4 regions of the Carnobacterium inhibens subsp. inhibens DSM 13024 genome follow, and region 2 is predicted to be linked to each of the others. Evidence: a T-box and tRNA genes for the amino acid it is inferred to sense, from the RefSeq annotation. Region 2 holds a T-box; the other regions hold tRNA genes.

Evidence for each region. The T-box of region 2 lies ahead of BR65_RS01580 (valine--tRNA ligase). A T-box ahead of a tRNA ligase gene usually reads a tRNA of that ligase, here a tRNA-Val.
Region 1: it encodes a tRNA-Val, which carries the amino acid that the T-box ahead of BR65_RS01580 (valine--tRNA ligase) is inferred to sense. The anticodon was not compared.
Region 3: it encodes a tRNA-Val, which carries the amino acid that the T-box ahead of BR65_RS01580 (valine--tRNA ligase) is inferred to sense. The anticodon was not compared.
Region 4: it encodes a tRNA-Val, which carries the amino acid that the T-box ahead of BR65_RS01580 (valine--tRNA ligase) is inferred to sense. The anticodon was not compared.

What each region holds. Positions count from the first base shown of each region.
Region 1 covers NZ_JQIV01000006.1:579,235-584,914, forward strand. The annotation lists gene BR65_RS03895 (aspartate aminotransferase type Ic) at 1-1,256, opposite strand, end outside; tRNA gene BR65_RS03900 (tRNA-Leu) at 1,581-1,664, opposite strand; tRNA gene BR65_RS03905 (tRNA-Cys) at 1,698-1,768, opposite strand; tRNA gene BR65_RS03910 (tRNA-Gln) at 1,802-1,873, opposite strand; tRNA gene BR65_RS03915 (tRNA-His) at 1,884-1,956, opposite strand; tRNA gene BR65_RS03920 (tRNA-Trp) at 1,992-2,065, opposite strand; tRNA gene BR65_RS03925 (tRNA-Tyr) at 2,099-2,182, opposite strand; tRNA gene BR65_RS03930 (tRNA-Phe) at 2,188-2,263, opposite strand; tRNA gene BR65_RS03935 (tRNA-Asp) at 2,303-2,375, opposite strand; tRNA gene BR65_RS03940 (tRNA-Val) at 2,387-2,459, opposite strand; tRNA gene BR65_RS03945 (tRNA-Glu) at 2,511-2,582, opposite strand; tRNA gene BR65_RS03950 (tRNA-Ser) at 2,595-2,683, opposite strand; tRNA gene BR65_RS03955 (tRNA-Asn) at 2,744-2,817, opposite strand; rRNA gene rrf (5S ribosomal RNA) at 2,834-2,949, opposite strand; rRNA gene BR65_RS03965 (23S ribosomal RNA) at 3,041-5,680, opposite strand, start outside.
Region 2 covers NZ_JQIV01000006.1:74,226-79,905, forward strand. The annotation lists gene thiI (tRNA uracil 4-sulfurtransferase ThiI) at 1-359, shown strand, start outside; gene BR65_RS01565 (amidohydrolase) at 447-2,042, shown strand; gene BR65_RS01570 (redox-sensing transcriptional repressor Rex) at 2,213-2,872, shown strand; gene tpx (thiol peroxidase) at 2,999-3,490, shown strand; T-box leader at 3,543-3,779, shown strand; gene BR65_RS01580 (valine--tRNA ligase) at 3,853-5,680, shown strand, end outside.
Region 3 covers NZ_JQIV01000006.1:591,866-597,545, forward strand. The annotation lists gene BR65_RS03990 (DUF7916 family protein) at 1-302, opposite strand, end outside; gene BR65_RS03995 (ROK family transcriptional regulator) at 667-1,854, shown strand; tRNA gene BR65_RS04000 (tRNA-Leu) at 2,059-2,142, opposite strand; tRNA gene BR65_RS04005 (tRNA-Cys) at 2,176-2,246, opposite strand; tRNA gene BR65_RS04010 (tRNA-Gln) at 2,280-2,351, opposite strand; tRNA gene BR65_RS04015 (tRNA-His) at 2,362-2,434, opposite strand; tRNA gene BR65_RS04020 (tRNA-Trp) at 2,470-2,543, opposite strand; tRNA gene BR65_RS04025 (tRNA-Tyr) at 2,577-2,660, opposite strand; tRNA gene BR65_RS04030 (tRNA-Phe) at 2,666-2,741, opposite strand; tRNA gene BR65_RS04035 (tRNA-Asp) at 2,780-2,852, opposite strand; tRNA gene BR65_RS04040 (tRNA-Val) at 2,864-2,936, opposite strand; tRNA gene BR65_RS04045 (tRNA-Glu) at 2,988-3,059, opposite strand; tRNA gene BR65_RS04050 (tRNA-Ser) at 3,072-3,160, opposite strand; tRNA gene BR65_RS04055 (tRNA-Asn) at 3,220-3,293, opposite strand; rRNA gene rrf (5S ribosomal RNA) at 3,310-3,425, opposite strand; rRNA gene BR65_RS04065 (23S ribosomal RNA) at 3,517-5,680, opposite strand, start outside.
Region 4 covers NZ_JQIV01000006.1:2,257,584-2,263,263, reverse strand. The annotation lists tRNA gene BR65_RS11985 (tRNA-Glu) at 1-70, opposite strand, end outside; tRNA gene BR65_RS11980 (tRNA-Ile) at 91-164, opposite strand; tRNA gene BR65_RS11975 (tRNA-Gly) at 175-245, opposite strand; tRNA gene BR65_RS11970 (tRNA-Phe) at 256-328, opposite strand; tRNA gene BR65_RS11965 (tRNA-Asp) at 344-416, opposite strand; tRNA gene BR65_RS11960 (tRNA-Met) at 455-527, opposite strand; tRNA gene BR65_RS11955 (tRNA-Ser) at 552-641, opposite strand; tRNA gene BR65_RS11950 (tRNA-Glu) at 689-760, opposite strand; tRNA gene BR65_RS11945 (tRNA-Ser) at 786-873, opposite strand; tRNA gene BR65_RS11940 (tRNA-Ile) at 910-983, opposite strand; tRNA gene BR65_RS11935 (tRNA-Gly) at 992-1,062, opposite strand; tRNA gene BR65_RS11930 (tRNA-Asp) at 1,069-1,141, opposite strand; tRNA gene BR65_RS11925 (tRNA-Met) at 1,180-1,252, opposite strand; tRNA gene BR65_RS11920 (tRNA-Ser) at 1,280-1,369, opposite strand; tRNA gene BR65_RS11915 (tRNA-Ile) at 1,407-1,480, opposite strand; tRNA gene BR65_RS11910 (tRNA-Met) at 1,506-1,579, opposite strand; tRNA gene BR65_RS11905 (tRNA-Ala) at 1,610-1,682, opposite strand; tRNA gene BR65_RS11900 (tRNA-Pro) at 1,694-1,767, opposite strand; tRNA gene BR65_RS11895 (tRNA-Arg) at 1,801-1,874, opposite strand; tRNA gene BR65_RS11890 (tRNA-Leu) at 1,878-1,966, opposite strand; tRNA gene BR65_RS11885 (tRNA-Gly) at 2,017-2,088, opposite strand; tRNA gene BR65_RS11880 (tRNA-Thr) at 2,096-2,168, opposite strand; tRNA gene BR65_RS11875 (tRNA-Leu) at 2,202-2,286, opposite strand; tRNA gene BR65_RS11870 (tRNA-Lys) at 2,326-2,398, opposite strand; tRNA gene BR65_RS11865 (tRNA-Val) at 2,400-2,475, opposite strand; rRNA gene rrf (5S ribosomal RNA) at 2,500-2,615, opposite strand; rRNA gene BR65_RS11855 (23S ribosomal RNA) at 2,707-5,627, opposite strand.

The DNA.
Region 1 (5,680 bases), 510 kb from region 2:
AAAGATTGTTGTTTTTTTAACGTAATGTATTCAATACATAAACAAATCGCATCCATGGCTGCATCTAAGTCTTCTAACGATACCGGTGTCGGAGCTAAACGAATACTGTTGTCAGAAGGATTTTTACCGTATGGATAGGTGGCTCCCGCATCAGTAACGGCTACTCCTATTTTAGCAAGTGCTCCAACAATCTCTGTTGCGCAACCTGGTTGTGTAGTTAAATGAACAAAATAGCCACCTTTTGGTTCTGTCCATTCGACACAATCTTTACCGGTAAAGTAATGCATTAATTTTTGATTGATCAAATCAAATTTGGGTTTTAAAATAGCAGCGTGCTTATCCATATGTTGAGAAATATGATTTTTATCTTTTAAAAATTTTACGTGACGCATCTGATTGATTTTATCGAATCCTATCGTTTGATACGAAAGTTCTTTTGCAATGAAATCAATATTCTTTTTACTTGCTCCTAAAGCCGCTACACCTGCTCCAGGAAAAGTAACTTTTGAGGTTGAACAAAACATCCAAGAACGCTCTGGATTCCCTGCTGCTTTACAAGCTGTTAATATATTTTTAACGGCTTTCTTTTCATTCGTCAAATGATGAACAAGATAAGCATTATCCCATAGAATCATAAAATCATCTGCTTTTGTTTCCATACTAGCCAATTGATCGACTACTTCATCTGAATAGGTTACCCCAGTTGGATTGCTGTACGTAGGAACACACCAGATACCTTTTATAGTAGGATCGTTCGCCACAAGCTTTTTAACTTCATCCATATCAGGTCCGTCATTGTTTAATCCAATGGGAATCATTTCTATTCCTAATTTTTCAGTCATGGCAAAATGACGATCGTAACCTGGACTTGGACATAAAAATTTAACCCGTTTTTTATTGGTTTGATTTTTTATTTTTGCAAATAAGTTTGATGTAATGACTAAGTACATCAAGTTTAAACTGGAATTCCCACCAATCAAGATCTCATCTCGTTCAGTTTCTAATAATTCTGAAAATAACTCTTTTGCTTCAGATATTCCGGTCAATTCTCCATAATTGCGAATATCTATCGTACCTTGGCTTAAAAAATCAGTTGGAGAAGATAATACATTTAGCATTGGTTCAGACAACTGTAATTGTTCTTTACTAGGTATTCCTCTTTTTATATTTAAGTTTAATGGATGTTTTAAACAGTCAGTGTATTTTATTTTTAAGTGTTCAAGATGATTCATTGATTCTTCTATCGTTTGTGTCATTCTACTAACTCCTCTCGAGATACTCTTCTAGTAAAAAGTATAGCGAAGAATAATTAAGAAAGCAAAACAAACTTAACGATTCAACTCTTGGCTTGCCCATTATTTTTTCTCAAAGTCCCATTTGACTAAAAGTATAGCAGCTAATAAAAATGGTTACCTCTTGAATCTTAATAAAGAACGCTCACAATGAATGAATCGTAAAACTCTTTTTTACACCTTTATCATAACAGATCGTCTTACTATAATGAATAAATCCCTGTAGGGATACTTTATTTTTAGACAAAAAAAGAAACCAACGTTTTATATACGTTGATTTCTTTAGTATACCGGCGGCCGGAATCGAACCGGCACGCCCTCGCGGGCACAGGATTTTGAGTCCAGCGCGTCTACCAGTTCCGCCACGCCGGCATATGGACTGCTTATTTTTCATCTTTAGGCATAAGGCGGTAACCGGATTTGAACCGGTGATGAAGGTTTTGCAGACCTCTGCCTTACCACTTGGCTATACCGCCATCTTTTTAGTTGAATGTATAGATTCAATTAAACTGGGCTAGCTGGATTCGAACCAACGCATGAGGGAGTCAAAGTCCCTTGCCTTACCGCTTGGCTATAGCCCAATAAAAAAAAGGCGACTGATGGGGTTCGAACCCACGCATGCCGGAACCACAATCCGGTGTGTTAACCACTTCACCACAATCGCCATGGTATTACTTGTTTTATCCACTTTTTAAAAAATGGCAGGGGTAGTAGGAATTGAACCCACACTGATGGTTTTGGAGACCATAGTTCTACCTTTAAACTATACCCCTATCTAAATAATAAGGTCGTTCTTTTAAAAAAAATGGTGGAGGGGGGCAGATTCGAACTGCCGAACCCGAAGGAGCGGATTTACAGTCCGCCGCGTTTAGCCACTTCGCTACCCCTCCATTAATGGTGGCCTGGGACAGAATCGAACTGCCGACACCTTGAGCTTCAATCAAGTGCTCTACCAACTGAGCTACCAGGCCATTATAAGAATGGTTTTTTTATTTTATTTATCAAACCAACGGTCTCGACGGGAATCGAACCCGCGATCTTCTGCGTGACAGGCAGACATGTTAACCCCTACACCACGAGACCTTTTGAAACAATGGAGGTTGACGGGATCGAACCGCCGACCCTCTGCTTGTAAGGCAGATGCTCTCCCAGCTGAGCTAAACCTCCTGAGGATTACTTAGTCACTTCTAGTTAATGAATCAGTAACGTCGTTACTGATGACCCGTACGGGAATCGAACCCGTGATACCGCCGTGAAAGGGCGGTGTCTTAACCGCTTGACCAACGGGCCTTCATGTTCAAACGGAGAGTAAGGGATTCGAACCCTTGAGACAGTGTTCACCGCCTACATGATTTCCAATCATGCTCCTTCGGCCGCTCGGACAACTCTCCAGATTCGGTTCACCACGATATTCTCGTTTGTTTTTTTATTTACATAGATGGACTATGGTACTCCGCAAGTAGGACTCGAACCTACGACATCATGATTAACAGTCATGCGCTACTACCAACTGAGCTATTGCGGAATAATTAATTGAATCTGCGTGGCAGCGTCCTACTCTCACAAAGGGAAACCCTTCACTACCATCGGCGCTAAGAAGCTTAACTGCTGTGTTCGGCATGGGAACAGGTGTGACCTTCTTGCCATCGCCACCACACAAATTTCAATCTAGAGAACGTTGTTCTCTCAAAACTGGATAAGTTAAAAACTTGTTCTTCATTTAGAAACCGTCGTACACCGTTTATTCTTTGGTTAAGTCCTCGACCGATTAGTATTGGTCCGCTCCATCTATCGCTAGACTTCCACTTCCAACCTATCAACCTGATCATCTCTCAGGGGTCTTACTCACTTACGTGATGGGAAATCTCATCTTGAGGGGGGCTTCACGCTTAGATGCTTTCAGCGTTTATCCCGTCCACACATAGCTACCCAGCAATGCCCTTGGCAGAACAACTGGTACACCAGAGGTGTGTCCATCCCGGTCCTCTCGTACTAAGGACAGCTCCTCTCAAATTTCCTACGCCCGCGACGGATAGGGACCGAACTGTCTCACGACGTTCTGAACCCAGCTCGCGTACCGCTTTAATGGGCGAACAGCCCAACCCTTGGGACCGACTACAGCCCCAGGATGCGATGAGCCGACATCGAGGTGCCAAACCTCCCCGTCGATGTGGACTCTTGGGGGAGATAAGCCTGTTATCCCCAGGGTAGCTTTTATCCGTTGAGCGATGGCCCTTCCATGCGGAACCACCGGATCACTAAGCCCGACTTTCGTCCCTGCTCGACTTGTAGGTCTCGCAGTCAAGCTCCCTTATGCCTTTACACTCTGCGAATGATTTCCAACCATTCTGAGGGAACCTTTGGGCGCCTCCGTTACACTTTAGGAGGCGACCGCCCCAGTCAAACTGCCCGTCAGACACTGTCTCCCAGCCCGATAAGGGCTGTGGGTTAGAGTGGTCATACAGCAAGGGTAGTATCCCACCAACGCCTCCACCAAGACTGGCGTCCTGGCTTCAATGGCTCCTACCTATCCTGTACAAGCTGTACAAACACTCAATATCAAACTGCAGTAAAGCTCCATGGGGTCTTTCCGTCCTGTCGCGGGTAACCTGCATCTTCACAGGTACTATAATTTCACCGAGTCTCTCGTTGAGACAGTGCCCAGATCGTTACGCCTTTCGTGCGGGTCGGAACTTACCCGACAAGGAATTTCGCTACCTTAGGACCGTTATAGTTACGGCCGCCGTTTACTGGGGCTTCAATTCTGAGCTTCGCCCGAGAGCTAACCCATCCTCTTAACCTTCCAGCACCGGGCAGGCGTCAGCCCCTATACGTCATCTTACGATTTTGCAGAGACCTGTGTTTTTGATAAACAGTCGCCTGGGCCTATTCACTGCGGCTGACCAATTGGTCAGCACCCCTTCTCCCGAAGTTACGGGGTCATTTTGCCGAGTTCCTTAACGAGAGTTCTCTCGCACACCTTAGGATTCTCTCCTCGACTACCTGTGTCGGTTTGCGGTACGGGCAGTTTGTTTCTAACTAGAAGCTTTTCTTGACAGTGTGACATCGGGAACTTCGGTACTTAATTTCCCTCCCCATCACAACTTGTTCTTAAAGAAGCAAGCATTTGACTCACTTCAAAACTTGTTGCTTGGACGCGCATATCCAACAGCGCGTATTCCTTAGCCTACTGTGTCCCTCCATTGTTCAAACAAAACAAACTGGTACAGGAATCTCAACCTGTTGTCCATCGTCTACGCCATTCGGCCTCGACTTAGGTCCCGACTAACCCTGGGAGGACGAGCCTTCCCCAGGAAACCTTAGTCATTCGGTGGACGGGATTCTCACCCGTCTTTCGCTACTCATACCGGCATTCTCACTTCTAAGCGCTCCACTAGTCCTCACGATCTAGCTTCAACGCCCTTAGAACGCTCTCCTACCATAGAACCAATGGTTCTATCCACAGCTTCGGTGTTATGTTTAGCCCCGGTAAATTTTCGGCGCAGGGTCACTCGACTAGTGAGCTATTACGCACTCTTTAAATGATGGCTGCTTCTGAGCCAACATCCTAGTTGTCTAAGCAACTCCACATCCTTTTCCACTTAACATAAACTTTGGGACCTTAGCTGGTGGTCTGGGCTGTTTCCCTTTCGACTACGGATCTTATCACTCGCAGTCTGACTCCCGGATATAAATCAATGGCATTCGGAGTTTATCTGAATTCGGTAACCCGAGAAGGGCCCCTAGTCCAAACAGTTGCTCTACCTCCATGATTCTAATTCCGAGGCTAGCCCTAAAGCTATTTCGGAGAGAACCAGCTATCTCCAAGTTCGATTGGAATTTCTCCGCTACCCACACCTCATCCCCGCATTTTTCAACATACGTGGGTTCGGTCCTCCAGTGCGTATTACCGCACCTTCAACCTGGACATGGGTAGATCACTTGGTTTCGGGTCTACGACCACATACTCATTCGCCCTATTCAGACTCGCTTTCGCTACGGCTCCGTCTCATCAACTTAACCTCGCATGGGATCGTAACTCGCCGGTTCATTCTACAAAAGGCACGCTATCACCCATTAACGGGCTTTAACTATTTGTAGGCACACGGTTTCAGGGGCTATTTCACTCCTCTTCCGAGGTTCTTTTCACCTTTCCCTCACGGTACTGGTTCACTATCGGTCACTAGGGAGTATTTAGCCTTGGGAGATGGTCCTCCCGGATTCCGACGGAATTTCTCGTGTTCCGCCGTACTCAGGATACTGATCAGAGTGGATGTGGTTTCGGATACAGGGCTTTTACCTTCTTCGGCAGACCTTTCCAGGTCGCTTCTCCTACCAAATCCATTTATGACTCTATGTGTTCAGTCCTACAACCCCAGAAAGCAAGC
Region 2 (5,680 bases):
GAGAATCATTAGGGCAAGTAGCTTCACAAACACTGCACAGCATGATAGCTATTAATGATGTAACAGCAACGCCTATTATTCGACCAGTTGTTTCAATGGATAAAAATGAAATTATTGAGATTGCTCAAAAAATTGATACATTTGAATTATCTATTCAACCATTTGAAGACTGCTGTACCATTTTTGCTCCACCAGCACCTAAAACACAACCTAAGTTGGAAAAAGCTCGTGAATACGAAAGCCGACTTGATGTTGAGGGATTAATAGAAAGAGCCATGAATGGTTTAGTAATTACTAAAATCACAGTGGGAGATACGTTAGAAGCACAGCAAAAAGCTGACTTTTCAAGTTTGTTATAAAAGTGTTTGTACTTTGAAAAGACTAATACACAACTTGTGGTTAGTCTTTTTTTCTATAAAAGCATATAAAAGACAGGAGGATGTAAAGTGAAGTTATGGAAAAAAGGTCTTTTTTTTACAATGGAAAGAGAAAACGACACAGTTTCAGCCGTTATAACTGATGGGGAAGTTATTGTAGCTACGGGCGAAGAAGAAGAATTGAGAAACCAATATCATTTAGAAATAACCGAGGAAATTGATTTAAAAGGGGAGATAGTATTTCCAGGTTTTGTAGATAGTCATTTACATTTATTATGGTATGGACAAAGTCTTGCTCGGTTAAATTTAAATCAAGCAAAAAGTAAGCAAGAAAGTTTGCGTAAGATACGAGAAAAAATTAACCAACTATCACCTGAAGAATGGTTGTTTGTTGAAGGATACAATGAAAATGAATGGCAAGATGATTCGACACCTATTACAAAAACAGAGTTGGACACTCTTACGACACAACACCCCTTGTTGGTTCGTCGAATTGATTATCATAATGTAGTCATTAATACTGCATTGATCGACAAAATTGGTCTTAAAGATGGACAAATTTATGATGGTGGTGGAGAGATACAATTAGATCTTGATGGAAATCTAACAGGAATTTTAAAAGATGAAGCGACAAATTTAGCTATAAATGCTTTTCCGGCTGCTACATCCGAAGAGCAAGAAAAGTATTTAGAATTAGCTATTGAGGATTTGTGGTCAAAAGGAGTAACTGGCGGACATTCTGAAGATTTGCATTACTTTAATGGTTTTGAAGGAACATTGCAGACGTACCACGATGTAATTGAAGGAAAAGAGATGCTCTTTCGTGTTCATTTATTGATTCATCATGAAGAACTCCATGCGTATAATCGTTCTAATGAAATCTTTTTAGATGGCAATCCTTATATCGAATTAGGCGCAATGAAAATCTTTTATGATGGAACAGTTGGTTCGCAAACAGCATTGATGAGTCAACCTTATGCCGGAACAAATCATTACGGCCTTCAAGTTCAAAAGGATGAGGTTTTTTTAAACTTAATAAAAGCAGCTCGTAAAGCGAAGTTGCCAGTAGCTATTCATATATTAGGAGATAGAGCTTTCGAAAAAGTAATTGAAACACTCAATGAATACCCTCCATTACCGGGTCAACTTGACCGTATGATTCACACTCCATGGCTAAATGAAGAATTACTAAAGAAAGCTAAAAGTTTACCATTAGTTTTTGACCTACAGCCTCAATTTATGAGTAGTGACTTGCCTTGGGCATTAGATGTTTTAGGCGAGAACCATCCGCCTTTGGTATTTGCTTGGAAGAGTATAAAGGAATCCGGTTTTCCGGTTGCAGGCGGCAGTGATGCGCCAGTTGAAATCCCAAACCCTTTTTATGGCATCCATGCAGCTGTTACTAGGACTGTGAGAGAAGGTAAAACAGCTGAACGTTATTTTCCTGAAGAAGAACTTTCTGTATATGAAGCAATTTCTTTGTACACCACTGGAAGTGCAATTGCTGGCTACAAAGAAGATTCTAGAGGAAAAATAAAACCTGGCTATATAAGTGATTTTACTATTCTAAAACAAAACCCTTTTAAAGTGAAACCAGAATATTTAAGTAAAGTGGAAGTTTCAAAAACAGTGATTAATGGAAAAATTGTTTACCAAAAAAAATAAAGTAGGCTTTAAAATTGAATACAGAGAAAAAGAAGATGAAGTTCAAATACGTATCTTCTTTTTCTTTGTATTCAATATAATTGTGATTAATATCACAATTATATTGAGTTAAGGATAAAAAGATGATATGATAATAAAGAAATTAAAGCTTGGGAGGCAGAAATGTGGAGATGAATACGAAGATACATCAAATTCCGAATGCAACAGCACAAAGATTACCCATTTATTACCGTTCATTAAAAAAGTTAAATGAATCTGGTGTAGAGCGTGTTAAATCAAAAGAATTAAGCCAGATGACACAGATTCCTTCTGCAACGATCCGACGTGATTTTTCTCATTTTGGTGAATTAGGCAGAAGTGGATACGGCTATGAAGTTACTTATGTAACGGAAGTTTTTCGTGAGTTATTAAATGTGAATAATATCATTAACGTTGTACTTGTTGGAGCAGGAAACCTTGGGAAAGCGATATTAAGAAATAATTTAAAAAAAGAAAAAAATATCACCATCAAAGGTGCTTTTGATATTGAGTCAAGTTATTTTGGAAAGGAAATTTCAGGAGTGCCAATTTTGCCTATGGAACAGATGAAGAATTTTATTATAAAAGAACAAATTCGTACAGCCATTTGTGCCGTACCTAGTGAAGTGTCTCAAAAAGTAGTGGAACAATTAATTGATGCAGGTATCACTTCTATTTTAAACTTTGCCCCAGGTAGAATAAGAGTGCCGGATAATATTCAAATGAAGTATATTGATTTTTCTAGCGAAATTTTTACTATGGTTTATCAAAATGAAGCTCTTTATCCAGCCAGTTTAGGTGAAGAAGAGTAGGATTACAGGTAAAAAAAGTAAGCTAGCGTAATTTGCCGGGGCATTTGTTTTGTGCTGGAATGTTGCTTTAAAAAAGGATTCTTCGTATACTATTTTAAGAGGAAGCATAGAATAGGGAGTGTTCATATGGAAATAACGAAAAAAGGTACACCGTATAAGTTAAAAGGGATCCAACCAAAAGTTGGAGATAAAGCACCTGATTTTAAAGTTGAAAATTTAGCAGATGAACTAGTTAAATTAAGTGACTTTTCTGGAAAAGTTGTGTTAATCAGTGTAATCCCGGATATCGATACGCGAGTATGCGCGTTGCAAGCTAAAGAGTTTAATAAAATTGCCAGCGAACTAGATGGTGTCCAGTTGATCACTATTTCTAATAACTCGAAAGAAGAACAAGCTGAATGGTGTGCTGGAAAAGATATCTCAATGGAAATGCTGCATGACAGTAACTTGGAATTTGGGGAGGCCTATGGTTTGGTTATGGAAGAGCTTGAAAAGTTAGCTCGTTCAGTTTTTGTGATCAACCCTAGAGGTGAGATCGTTTATCAAGAGATCGTTCCTGAAATGTCTAGTGAGCCAGATTATGATCAAGCTATCAAAGCGACAAGAGCTGCACGTTGATTAAAAAAGATGCATATTGAAAAGTAGCATTTTTAATGCTACTATATAAAAATAAAAGGCAATGAACAAGAGGAGTAATTTTATTTGCTGACTTTGAGAGAATAGAACAGATGCTGAGAGTTCTTAGTCACAGTAAAATGAAGGTAGCTTGGGAGCTGGCAAAGTGAAAGTAAAGTAACTTTGTTCGGAGTAACGATCCGTTAAAAATGGAACTAAGAGGTATACTTTTGAAGATAGCAGAAGTATGCAATATAGGTGGTACCGCGAGTGAACAGCATTCGTCCTAATAATAATTTATTATTAGGATGGATGCTTTTTTTGTTTTTCAGATTTATTAAGTGATATTGTAAAGGAGAGATAAAATGACAGATGAATTGAAAATGTCTACTAAATATCAACCAAATGAAGTAGAAGCTGGTCGTTATGAAAAATGGGTAGAAAAAGGACTATTTAAACCAAGTGGAGATAAAACGAAAGAAGCTTATTCTGTTGTTATTCCGCCTCCCAATGTAACAGGGAAATTGCATTTAGGTCATGCTTGGGATACGACTCTGCAAGATATTATCGTTAGACAAAAAAGAATGCAAGGATACGATACATTATGGTTGCCGGGAATGGATCATGCTGGAATCGCAACTCAAGCAAAAGTAGAAGCAAAACTTGCTGAGGATGGAATTTCACGCTATGATCTTGGACGCGATAAATTTATTGATACGGTATGGGATTGGAAAGAGGAATACGCAAGTGTGATTCGTGAGCAATGGGCAAAAGTGGGTATTTCAGTTGATTATAGCCGTGAACGTTTTACATTAGATGAAGGATTATCTGAAGCGGTTCGTAAAGTATTTGTAACAATGTACAATAAAAAATTGATTTACCGTGGAGAATACATTATCAACTGGGACCCAAAAGCTAAAACGGCTTTATCAGATATTGAAGTGATCCATAAAGATGTTGAAGGTGCTTTTTATCATATGAGTTATCCTTTAACAGATGGTAGTGGAGTAGTTGAAATCGCTACGACGCGACCTGAAACGATGTTGGGTGATACAGCGATTGCAGTTCATCCTGAAGATGAACGGTACCAACATTTAATTGGTAAAACAGTTATGTTGCCACTAATGAATCGTGAAATTCCGATTGTTGCAGATGACTACGTTGAGATGGATTTTGGTACGGGTGTAGTGAAAATTACTCCTGCTCATGATCCTAATGACTTTGAAGTTGGGAAACGCCATGACTTGCCGCAGATCAATGTGATGAACGATGATGGTTCAATGAATGAACTAGCTGGTAAATATGAAGCGATGGACCGTTTTGAAGCTCGTAAAGCTGTTATAAAAGATTTAGAAGCAGAAGGACGACTTATCAAAATTGAAAAAATGATACACAGTGTTGGTCATTCAGAGCGTACAGGCGTTGTAGTAGAACCAAGATTATCTACACAATGGTTTGTAAATATGGCTCCATTGGCTAAAGAAGCTATTGAAAGCCAAGGCACAGAAGAGAAAGTGAACTTTGTGCCAGAACGTTTTGAAAATACGTATATGCGTTGGATGGAAAATGTTCATGATTGGGTAATTTCACGTCAATTATGGTGGGGTCACCGTATCCCAGCTTGGTACCATAAAACAAGTGGTGAATTATACGTAGGAATGGAAGCTCCTGAAGATAGCGAAAACTGGGTGCAAGATCCAGATGTTTTGGACACTTGGTTTAGTTCAGCATTATGGCCGTTTTCTACAATGGGATGGCCTGATGAAGAATCTGAAGATTTTAAACGTTATTTCCCTACAAACACACTTGTAACGGGATACGACATTATTTTCTTCTGGGTTAGCCGTATGATGTTCCAAAGTCTAGAATTCACTGGGAAACGTCCTTTCAACAACGTGTTGATTCATGGTCTTATCCGTGATACTGAAGGTCGGAAAATGAGTAAATCTCTAGGTAACGGAATTGACCCAATGGATGTTATTGAAAAATACGGAGCTGATGCACTACGTTGGTTCTTGTCAAACGGTTCTGCTCCAGGGCAAGATGTTCGTTTCAGCTATGACAAAATGGATGCTGCTTGGAATTTTATTAATAAAATTTGGAACGCTAGTCGTTTTGCCTTGATGAATATGGAAAACTTTACTGTCGATCAAATTGATTTATCAGGTGAAAAAACAGTTGCTGACCGTTGGA
Region 3 (5,680 bases), 520 kb from region 2:
TCTAGATTCACTCCAATTGGACGTCCAACTAATTTATGTAGTTGATCCACAAAAGATTCTTCACTTTCGTCTAACCCTGAAACTTTAGGATTCAATACATCTATTCCATTTAATAAAATTAAGTCCGCTCCAAAAGCTCTAGCAATTTCAGCATTTGTAATGTCTTCTATAAACGGTTCTCTTGTTACTACATTTTCAGACATAACAATTCTTCCTTCACTTGCTCGAATACTTTGTTTGAGTTCACTAGCTGTCATTTCTAATATTTCCGAGCTATTTGCACTAATAAATCTTTTTGTCATAATACAACTCCCTAACCTTTATAGTCATTTTTTATATATTTGTCTTCAAATATTGTTACCGCTATCATATTGTTGAAAATAGATCATCCCTAATTTGTAAATGCTCTATCCACTTTATTTTTAGATTTATTTATTTTATATTACTTAATAAACCTCACCTTCTCTTTTCTATAATCAATTGATTATATATTATAAATAACCAAGTGCAAAAACAGTGTTTGTTAATTAAATTGATAATAAATTATTATCAATAAACTCATAGTAATCGATTATAATAGCCTTGTCAAACATAATTTGTTGTTTTATTATTTATAAATAATAATTAACGTAGTATAATACTCTTTGTAAAGCAAAGGAGGATTTTATGGGAATTTCAAAAAGACAACTAGAGCTGCAATTTAAAATTTTGGATACTATTTATACAAAAGGGCCGATATCAAGAATTGACATTTCAAAAGAGACAGGGATTACTCCCGCAACGGTAACTGAAATTGCCCGGAAGCTAATCAGTGATCAACTTATCCATGAGTCCGGGGAATTAAGTACTGAACTAAATAAGTCAGGTAGAAAAAAAATTCTGGTGGATATTTCTCCCAATCATAGTTTTTACGTTGGTGTAGAGTTATCTGAAAAATTCTTTTGTTATTGCCTTATAGATAATAAAGGGAATTTACTTAAAGAAAAGATTATACAGCATAACCCATTACTACCAGAAACTAATCTTACTGAATCACTTTTCATTACAGAATTGCATTTATTTATAGACCAAAGCTCTAAGTATTCCCCTCAAGCTATAGGTATCGCAGTACCTGGACATTTTAATGAAGAAACACAGACTATTTTAACTAATAACTTATTCTGGAAAAAGTTCAATTTAACTCAGTTATTATCTACTACTGACCTACCACTTTATTTTAAAAATAATGTCCAATGTATGGCTTTATTCGAACGATTGTTTAGTCTTAGTAATAAGGATGACAATTTAACTTTTTTACACGTAGGACGTGGTATGTTTTGTTCCTCTATTTACCAAAGTAAGCTATACGGTAGCAATAACCGATTAGTGGGTGAAGTCGGACATATTGTTGTTCATCCTGATGGTGAACTTTGCGAATGTGGCAAAAGAGGCTGTCTACAAACTTATGCTAGTGAATCATGGATCATTAAAAAATCCCAAATTCTTTTTGATAACTCTGATAGCACTTATTTAAGGCAGCTCGTATCTAATCGATCTCACTTAACTATTGATACTATTTTACAAGCTTATAAGTTAGGTGATGAAGGTGTAATAAATATCTTGCATAATGCTATTAAATATCTCTCAATTACAATCAATAATTTATCTATGATGATTGATACCAACAAAATGATCATTCATGGTGAACTATTTAAAGAAGTACAACTCTCAGAGTTAATAAAAGATTATTTGGAAAAAAACGTGACTTTATTGGCAACCGAAAAAAAAATTCCAGTAAAAATAAAAAACTATTCAACTATCAACGGTGCCTTATCAGCTGCTGGTCTTTGCGTAGCCAAACAATTGCTTAATTGATTTTTTGTTAATTAATCAATTTAGAGTTTTTATTAATTTACTAAATTTTATGAACAAGTCACCCTATGAAATGTAGTACTGATCACACGATAGGCGAACTGATGAAAGCTTATAGTAACTTTCTCTACTTAAATGAAGATTTATTGAGCTGATTAAACAAAAAAAAGAGCTTCAAGAACGAAATGTTCTTGAAGCTCTTTAGTATACCGGCGGCCGGAATCGAACCGGCACGCCCTCGCGGGCACAGGATTTTGAGTCCAGCGCGTCTACCAGTTCCGCCACGCCGGCATATGGACTGCTTATTTTTCATCTTTAGGCATAAGGCGGTAACCGGATTTGAACCGGTGATGAAGGTTTTGCAGACCTCTGCCTTACCACTTGGCTATACCGCCATCTTTTTAGTTGAATGTATAGATTCAATTAAACTGGGCTAGCTGGATTCGAACCAACGCATGAGGGAGTCAAAGTCCCTTGCCTTACCGCTTGGCTATAGCCCAATAAAAAAAAGGCGACTGATGGGGTTCGAACCCACGCATGCCGGAACCACAATCCGGTGTGTTAACCACTTCACCACAATCGCCATGGTATTACTTGTTTTATCCACTTTTTAAAAAATGGCAGGGGTAGTAGGAATTGAACCCACACTGATGGTTTTGGAGACCATAGTTCTACCTTTAAACTATACCCCTATCTAAATAATAAGGTCGTTCTTTTTAAAAAAATGGTGGAGGGGGGCAGATTCGAACTGCCGAACCCGAAGGAGCGGATTTACAGTCCGCCGCGTTTAGCCACTTCGCTACCCCTCCATTAATGGTGGCCTGGGACAGAATCGAACTGCCGACACCTTGAGCTTCAATCAAGTGCTCTACCAACTGAGCTACCAGGCCATTATAAGAATGGTTTTTTATTTTATTTATCAAACCAACGGTCTCGACGGGAATCGAACCCGCGATCTTCTGCGTGACAGGCAGACATGTTAACCCCTACACCACGAGACCTTTTGAAACAATGGAGGTTGACGGGATCGAACCGCCGACCCTCTGCTTGTAAGGCAGATGCTCTCCCAGCTGAGCTAAACCTCCTGAGGATTACTTAGTCACTTCTAGTTAATGAATCAGTAACGTCGTTACTGATGACCCGTACGGGAATCGAACCCGTGATACCGCCGTGAAAGGGCGGTGTCTTAACCGCTTGACCAACGGGCCTTCATGTTCAAACGGAGAGTAAGGGATTCGAACCCTTGAGACAGTGTTCACCGCCTACATGATTTCCAATCATGCTCCTTCGGCCGCTCGGACAACTCTCCAGATTCGGTTCACCACGATATTCTCGTTTGTTTTTTATTTACATAGATGGACTATGGTACTCCGCAAGTAGGACTCGAACCTACGACATCATGATTAACAGTCATGCGCTACTACCAACTGAGCTATTGCGGAATAATTAATTGAATCTGCGTGGCAGCGTCCTACTCTCACAAAGGGAAACCCTTCACTACCATCGGCGCTAAGAAGCTTAACTGCTGTGTTCGGCATGGGAACAGGTGTGACCTTCTTGCCATCGCCACCACACAAATTTCAATCTAGAGAACGTTGTTCTCTCAAAACTGGATAAGTTAAAAACTTGTTCTTCATTTAGAAACCGTCGTACACCGTTTATTCTTTGGTTAAGTCCTCGACCGATTAGTATTGGTCCGCTCCATCTATCGCTAGACTTCCACTTCCAACCTATCAACCTGATCATCTCTCAGGGGTCTTACTCACTTACGTGATGGGAAATCTCATCTTGAGGGGGGCTTCACGCTTAGATGCTTTCAGCGTTTATCCCGTCCACACATAGCTACCCAGCAATGCCCTTGGCAGAACAACTGGTACACCAGAGGTGTGTCCATCCCGGTCCTCTCGTACTAAGGACAGCTCCTCTCAAATTTCCTACGCCCGCGACGGATAGGGACCGAACTGTCTCACGACGTTCTGAACCCAGCTCGCGTACCGCTTTAATGGGCGAACAGCCCAACCCTTGGGACCGACTACAGCCCCAGGATGCGATGAGCCGACATCGAGGTGCCAAACCTCCCCGTCGATGTGGACTCTTGGGGGAGATAAGCCTGTTATCCCCAGGGTAGCTTTTATCCGTTGAGCGATGGCCCTTCCATGCGGAACCACCGGATCACTAAGCCCGACTTTCGTCCCTGCTCGACTTGTAGGTCTCGCAGTCAAGCTCCCTTATGCCTTTACACTCTACGAATGATTTCCAACCATTCTGAGGGAACCTTTGGGCGCCTCCGTTACACTTTAGGAGGCGACCGCCCCAGTCAAACTGCCCGTCAGACACTGTCTCCCAGCCCGATAAGGGCTGTGGGTTAGAGTGGTCATACAGCAAGGGTAGTATCCCACCAACGCCTCCACCAAGACTGGCGTCCTGGCTTCAATGGCTCCTACCTATCCTGTACAAGCTGTACAAACACTCAATATCAAACTGCAGTAAAGCTCCATGGGGTCTTTCCGTCCTGTCGCGGGTAACCTGCATCTTCACAGGTACTATAATTTCACCGAGTCTCTCGTTGAGACAGTGCCCAGATCGTTACGCCTTTCGTGCGGGTCGGAACTTACCCGACAAGGAATTTCGCTACCTTAGGACCGTTATAGTTACGGCCGCCGTTTACTGGGGCTTCAATTCTGAGCTTCGCCCGAGAGCTAACCCATCCTCTTAACCTTCCAGCACCGGGCAGGCGTCAGCCCCTATACGTCATCTTACGATTTTGCAGAGACCTGTGTTTTTGATAAACAGTCGCCTGGGCCTATTCACTGCGGCTGACCAATTGGTCAGCACCCCTTCTCCCGAAGTTACGGGGTCATTTTGCCGAGTTCCTTAACGAGAGTTCTCTCGCACACCTTAGGATTCTCTCCTCGACTACCTGTGTCGGTTTGCGGTACGGGCAGTTTGTTTCTAACTAGAAGCTTTTCTTGACAGTGTGACATCGGGAACTTCGGTACTTAATTTCCCTCCCCATCACAACTTGTTCTTAAAGAAGCAAGCATTTGACTCACTTCAAAACTTGTTGCTTGGACGCGCATATCCAACAGCGCGTATTCCTTAGCCTACTGTGTCCCTCCATTGTTCAAACAAAACAAACTGGTACAGGAATCTCAACCTGTTGTCCATCGTCTACGCCATTCGGCCTCGACTTAGGTCCCGACTAACCCTGGGAGGACGAGCCTTCCCCAGGAAACCTTAGTCATTCGGTGGACGGGATTCTCACCCGTCTTTCGCTACTCATACCGGCATTCTCACTTCTAAGCGCTCCACTAGTCCTCACGATCTAGCTTCAACGCCCTTAGAACGCTCTCCTACCATAGAACCAATGGTTCTATCCACAGCTTCGGTGTTATGTTTAGCCCCGGTAAATTTTCGGCGCAGGGTCACTCGACTAGTGAGCTATTACGCACTCTTTAAATGATGGCTGCTTCTGAGCCAACATCCTAGTTGTCTAAGCAACTCCACATCCTTTTCCACTTAACATAAACTTTGGGACCTTAGCTGGTGGTCTGGGCTGTTTCCCTTTCGACTACGGATCTTATCACTCGCAGTCTGACTCCCGGATATAAATCAATGGCATTCGGAGTTTATCTGAATTCGGTAACCCGAGAAGGGCCCCTAGTCCAAACAGTTGCTCTACCTCCATGATTCTAATTCCGAGGCTAGCCCTAAAGCTATTTCGGAGAGAACCAGCTATCTCCAAGTTCGATTGGAATTTCTCCGCTACCCACACCTCATCCCCGCATTTTTCAACATACGTGGGTTCGGTCCTCCAGTGCGTATTACC
Region 4 (5,680 bases), 2.2 Mb from region 2:
ACCCGTACGGGAATCGAACCCGTGATACCGCCGTGAAAGGGCGGTGTCTTAACCGCTTGACCAACGGGCCAGTTTACTATTTTTAATTAATGGGCCTAAATGGACTCGAACCATCGACCTCACGCTTATCAGGCGTGCGCTCTAACCAGCTGAGCTATAGGCCCATAAAAAAAAAGCGGGTGACGAGAATCGAACTCGCATCAACAGCTTGGAAGGCTGTGGTTTTACCACTAAACTACACCCGCATTACATAAATGGCCTGGGACAGAATCGAACTGCCGACACCTTGAGCTTCAATCAAGTGCTCTACCAACTGAGCTACCAGGCCAACTATTCAATTAAACGGTCTCGACGGGAATCGAACCCGCGATCTTCTGCGTGACAGGCAGACATGTTAACCCCTACACCACGAGACCTTTTTTATTTTTAAACTATCTTTTATAAAAAAGATAAATTGCGGGGACAGGACTTGAACCTGTGACCTTCGGGTTATGAGCCCGACGAGCTGCCAACTGCTCCACCCCGCGATAATATTAATATTAATTTGAAAAAGGAGGATAAGGGATTCGAACCCTTGCGTGCTTTTACACACCTGACGGTTTTCAAGACCGTTCCCTTCAGCCGGACTTGGGTAATCCTCCATAAGACTGATAAGATATTTCAGTATTAAATTAAACATAATTGTTTATGACCCGTACGGGAATCGAACCCGTGATACCGCCGTGAAAGGGCGGTGTCTTAACCGCTTGACCAACGGGCCGAAAAAAACACAAAAAAATAAATTACGGAGAAGGAGGGATTTGAACCCTCGCGCCGCGTTAACGACCTACACCCTTAGCAGGGGCGCCTCTTCAGCCACTTGAGTACTTCCCCAAAAAACCAAAATAGTTAATTATTTAATTTATTCAATGGGCCTAAATGGACTCGAACCATCGACCTCACGCTTATCAGGCGTGCGCTCTAACCAGCTGAGCTATAGGCCCATAAAAAAAGCGGGTGACGAGAATCGAACTCGCATCAACAGCTTGGAAGGCTGTGGTTTTACCACTAAACTACACCCGCAAAAAACGGTCTCGACGGGAATCGAACCCGCGATCTTCTGCGTGACAGGCAGACATGTTAACCCCTACACCACGAGACCTTTTTTACTTTTATACTATCTTTTTTACAAAAGATAAATTGCGGGGACAGGACTTGAACCTGTGACCTTCGGGTTATGAGCCCGACGAGCTGCCAACTGCTCCACCCCGCGATAATATTAATGAATCATTTTAAAAAAAGGAGGATAAGAGATTCGAACTCTTGCGTGCTTTTACACACCTGACGGTTTTCAAGACCGTTCCCTTCAGCCGGACTTGGGTAATCCTCCATAATGATACAAGGTTACTTTAATCTTTACTGATTAATGGACCTTGTAGGACTCGAACCTACGACCGGACGGTTATGAGCCGTCTGCTCTAACCAACTGAGCTAAAGGTCCAAGATCTTTTAAATAATAATAATAATAGCGGCGAAGGGGATCGAACCCCCGACCTCCCGGGTATGAACCGGACGCTCTAGCCAGCTGAGCTACACCGCCATAATAATAAGGTGAATATTTTTAAAAAAGTGGAGCCTAGCGGGATCGAACCGCTGACCTCCTGCGTGCAAGGCAGGCGCTCTCCCAGCTGAGCTAAGGCCCCTAAATTTTAAATCGGGAAGACAGGATTCGAACCTGCGACCCCTTGGTCCCAAACCAAGTGCTCTACCAAGCTGAGCTACTTCCCGTAATGCTGAGTTTTATCTTTTTTACAAAAGAAATGCACCCAAGAGGACTTGAACCTCTAACCCCTTGATTCGTAGTCAAGTACTCTATCCAATTGAGCTATGGGTGCAAATGGTGCCGAGGGCCGGAATCGAACCGGCACGGTGATCACTCACCGCAGGATTTTAAGTCCTGTGCGTCTACCTGTTCCGCCACCCCGGCATTAGAACAGCTTGTCATTCTTACGAATGAGCTCACTAGTTGAACTAGTAAGCGAAAGACGGGATTCGAACCCGCGACCCCCACCTTGGCAAGGTGATGTTCTACCACTGAACTACTTTCGCAACAAAATGCCGGCTAAAGGAGTTGAACCCTCGACCCTCTGATTACAAATCAGATGCTCTACCAACTGAGCTAAGCCGGCTAAAGTGGTACTTCACTAATCATTCAAAAAAAATGGTGCGGGTGAAGGGACTTGAACCCCCACGTCTTTCAACGCTAGATCCTAAATCTAGTGCGTCTGCCAATTCCGCCACACCCGCAAAAGTATGGCATAACTAAACATGTTGAATGATTAGTTATGAGTCATGCAGGATTCGAACCTGCGACCCTCTGATTAAAAGTCAGATGCTCTACCAACTGAGCTAATGACTCATGGTGGAGGTTGACGGGATCGAACCGCCGACCCTCTGCTTGTAAGGCAGATGCTCTCCCAGCTGAGCTAAACCTCCATCTGAGAAAAAATAATTGAATCTGCGTGGCAGCGTCCTACTCTCACAAAGGGAAACCCTTCACTACCATCGGCGCTAAGAAGCTTAACTGCTGTGTTCGGCATGGGAACAGGTGTGACCTTCTTGCCATCGCCACCACACAAATTTCAATCTAGAGAACGTTGTTCTCTCAAAACTGGATAAGTTAAAAGTTTGTTCTTCGTTTAGAAACCGTCGTACACCGTTTATTCTTTGGTTAAGTCCTCGACCGATTAGTATTGGTCCGCTCCATCTATCGCTAGACTTCCACTTCCAACCTATCAACCTGATCATCTCTCAGGGGTCTTACTCACTTACGTGATGGGAAATCTCATCTTGAGGGGGGCTTCACGCTTAGATGCTTTCAGCGTTTATCCCGTCCACACATAGCTACCCAGCAATGCCCTTGGCAGAACAACTGGTACACCAGAGGTGTGTCCATCCCGGTCCTCTCGTACTAAGGACAGCTCCTCTCAAATTTCCTACGCCCGCGACGGATAGGGACCGAACTGTCTCACGACGTTCTGAACCCAGCTCGCGTACCGCTTTAATGGGCGAACAGCCCAACCCTTGGGACCGACTACAGCCCCAGGATGCGATGAGCCGACATCGAGGTGCCAAACCTCCCCGTCGATGTGGACTCTTGGGGGAGATAAGCCTGTTATCCCCAGGGTAGCTTTTATCCGTTGAGCGATGGCCCTTCCATGCGGAACCACCGGATCACTAAGCCCGACTTTCGTCCCTGCTCGACTTGTAGGTCTCGCAGTCAAGCTCCCTTATGCCTTTACACTCTGCGAATGATTTCCAACCATTCTGAGGGAACCTTTGGGCGCCTCCGTTACACTTTAGGAGGCGACCGCCCCAGTCAAACTGCCCGTCAGACACTGTCTCCCAGCCCGATAAGGGCTGTGGGTTAGAGTGGTCATACAGCAAGGGTAGTATCCCACCAACGCCTCCACCAAGACTGGCGTCCTGGCTTCAATGGCTCCTACCTATCCTGTACAAGCTGTACAAACACTCAATATCAAACTGCAGTAAAGCTCCATGGGGTCTTTCCGTCCTGTCGCGGGTAACCTGCATCTTCACAGGTACTATAATTTCACCGAGTCTCTCGTTGAGACAGTGCCCAGATCGTTACGCCTTTCGTGCGGGTCGGAACTTACCCGACAAGGAATTTCGCTACCTTAGGACCGTTATAGTTACGGCCGCCGTTTACTGGGGCTTCAATTCTGAGCTTCGCCCGAGAGCTAACCCATCCTCTTAACCTTCCAGCACCGGGCAGGCGTCAGCCCCTATACGTCATCTTACGATTTTGCAGAGACCTGTGTTTTTGATAAACAGTCGCCTGGGCCTATTCACTGCGGCTGACCAATTGGTCAGCACCCCTTCTCCCGAAGTTACGGGGTCATTTTGCCGAGTTCCTTAACGAGAGTTCTCTCGCACACCTTAGGATTCTCTCCTCGACTACCTGTGTCGGTTTGCGGTACGGGCAGTTTGTTTCTAACTAGAAGCTTTTCTTGACAGTGTGACATCGGGAACTTCGGTACTTAATTTCCCTCCCCATCACAACTTGTTCTTAAAGAAGCAAGCATTTGACTCACTTCAAAACTTGTTGCTTGGACGCGCATATCCAACAGCGCGTATTCCTTAGCCTACTGTGTCCCTCCATTGTTCAAACAAAACAAACTGGTACAGGAATCTCAACCTGTTGTCCATCGTCTACGCCATTCGGCCTCGACTTAGGTCCCGACTAACCCTGGGAGGACGAGCCTTCCCCAGGAAACCTTAGTCATTCGGTGGACGGGATTCTCACCCGTCTTTCGCTACTCATACCGGCATTCTCACTTCTAAGCGCTCCACTAGTCCTCGCGATCTAGCTTCAACGCCCTTAGAACGCTCTCCTACCATAGAACCAATGGTTCTATCCACAGCTTCGGTGTTATGTTTAGCCCCGGTAAATTTTCGGCGCAGGGTCACTCGACTAGTGAGCTATTACGCACTCTTTAAATGATGGCTGCTTCTGAGCCAACATCCTAGTTGTCTAAGCAACTCCACATCCTTTTCCACTTAACATAAACTTTGGGACCTTAGCTGGTGGTCTGGGCTGTTTCCCTTTCGACTACGGATCTTATCACTCGCAGTCTGACTCCCGGATATAAATCAATGGCATTCGGAGTTTATCTGAATTCGGTAACCCGAGAAGGGCCCCTAGTCCAAACAGTTGCTCTACCTCCATGATTCTAATTCCGAGGCTAGCCCTAAAGCTATTTCGGAGAGAACCAGCTATCTCCAAGTTCGATTGGAATTTCTCCGCTACCCACACCTCATCCCCGCATTTTTCAACATACGTGGGTTCGGTCCTCCAGTGCGTATTACCGCACCTTCAACCTGGACATGGGTAGATCACTTGGTTTCGGGTCTACGACCACATACTCATTCGCCCTATTCAGACTCGCTTTCGCTACGGCTCCGTCTCATCAACTTAACCTCGCATGGGATCGTAACTCGCCGGTTCATTCTACAAAAGGCACGCTATCACCCATTAACGGGCTTTAACTATTTGTAGGCACACGGTTTCAGGGGCTATTTCACTCCTCTTCCGAGGTTCTTTTCACCTTTCCCTCACGGTACTGGTTCACTATCGGTCACTAGGGAGTATTTAGCCTTGGGAGATGGTCCTCCCGGATTCCGACGGAATTTCTCGTGTTCCGCCGTACTCAGGATACTGATCAGAGTGGATGTGGTTTCGGATACAGGGCTTTTACCTTCTTCGGCAGACCTTTCCAGGTCGCTTCTCCTACCAAATCCATTTATGACTCTATGTGTTCAGTCCTACAACCCCAGAAAGCAAGCTTTCTGGTTTGGGCTATTCCCGTTTCGCTCGCCGCTACTCAGGGAATCGATTTTTCTTTCTCTTCCTGCAGGTACTTAGATGTTTCAGTTCTCTGCGTCTACCTCTACTAACCTATGTATTCAGTTAGCAGTAACATCCTATCAAAGATGCTGGGTTCCCCCATTCGGAAATCTTTGGATCAAAGCTTACTTACAGCTCCCCAAAGCATATCGGCGTTAGTCCCGTCCTTCATCGGCTCCTAGTGCCAAGGCATTCACCGTGCGCCCTTATTAACTTAACCTATGGTTAATCGTTAATGTTCAATACTCATCTTACGATGAGAACCTTAAAAAA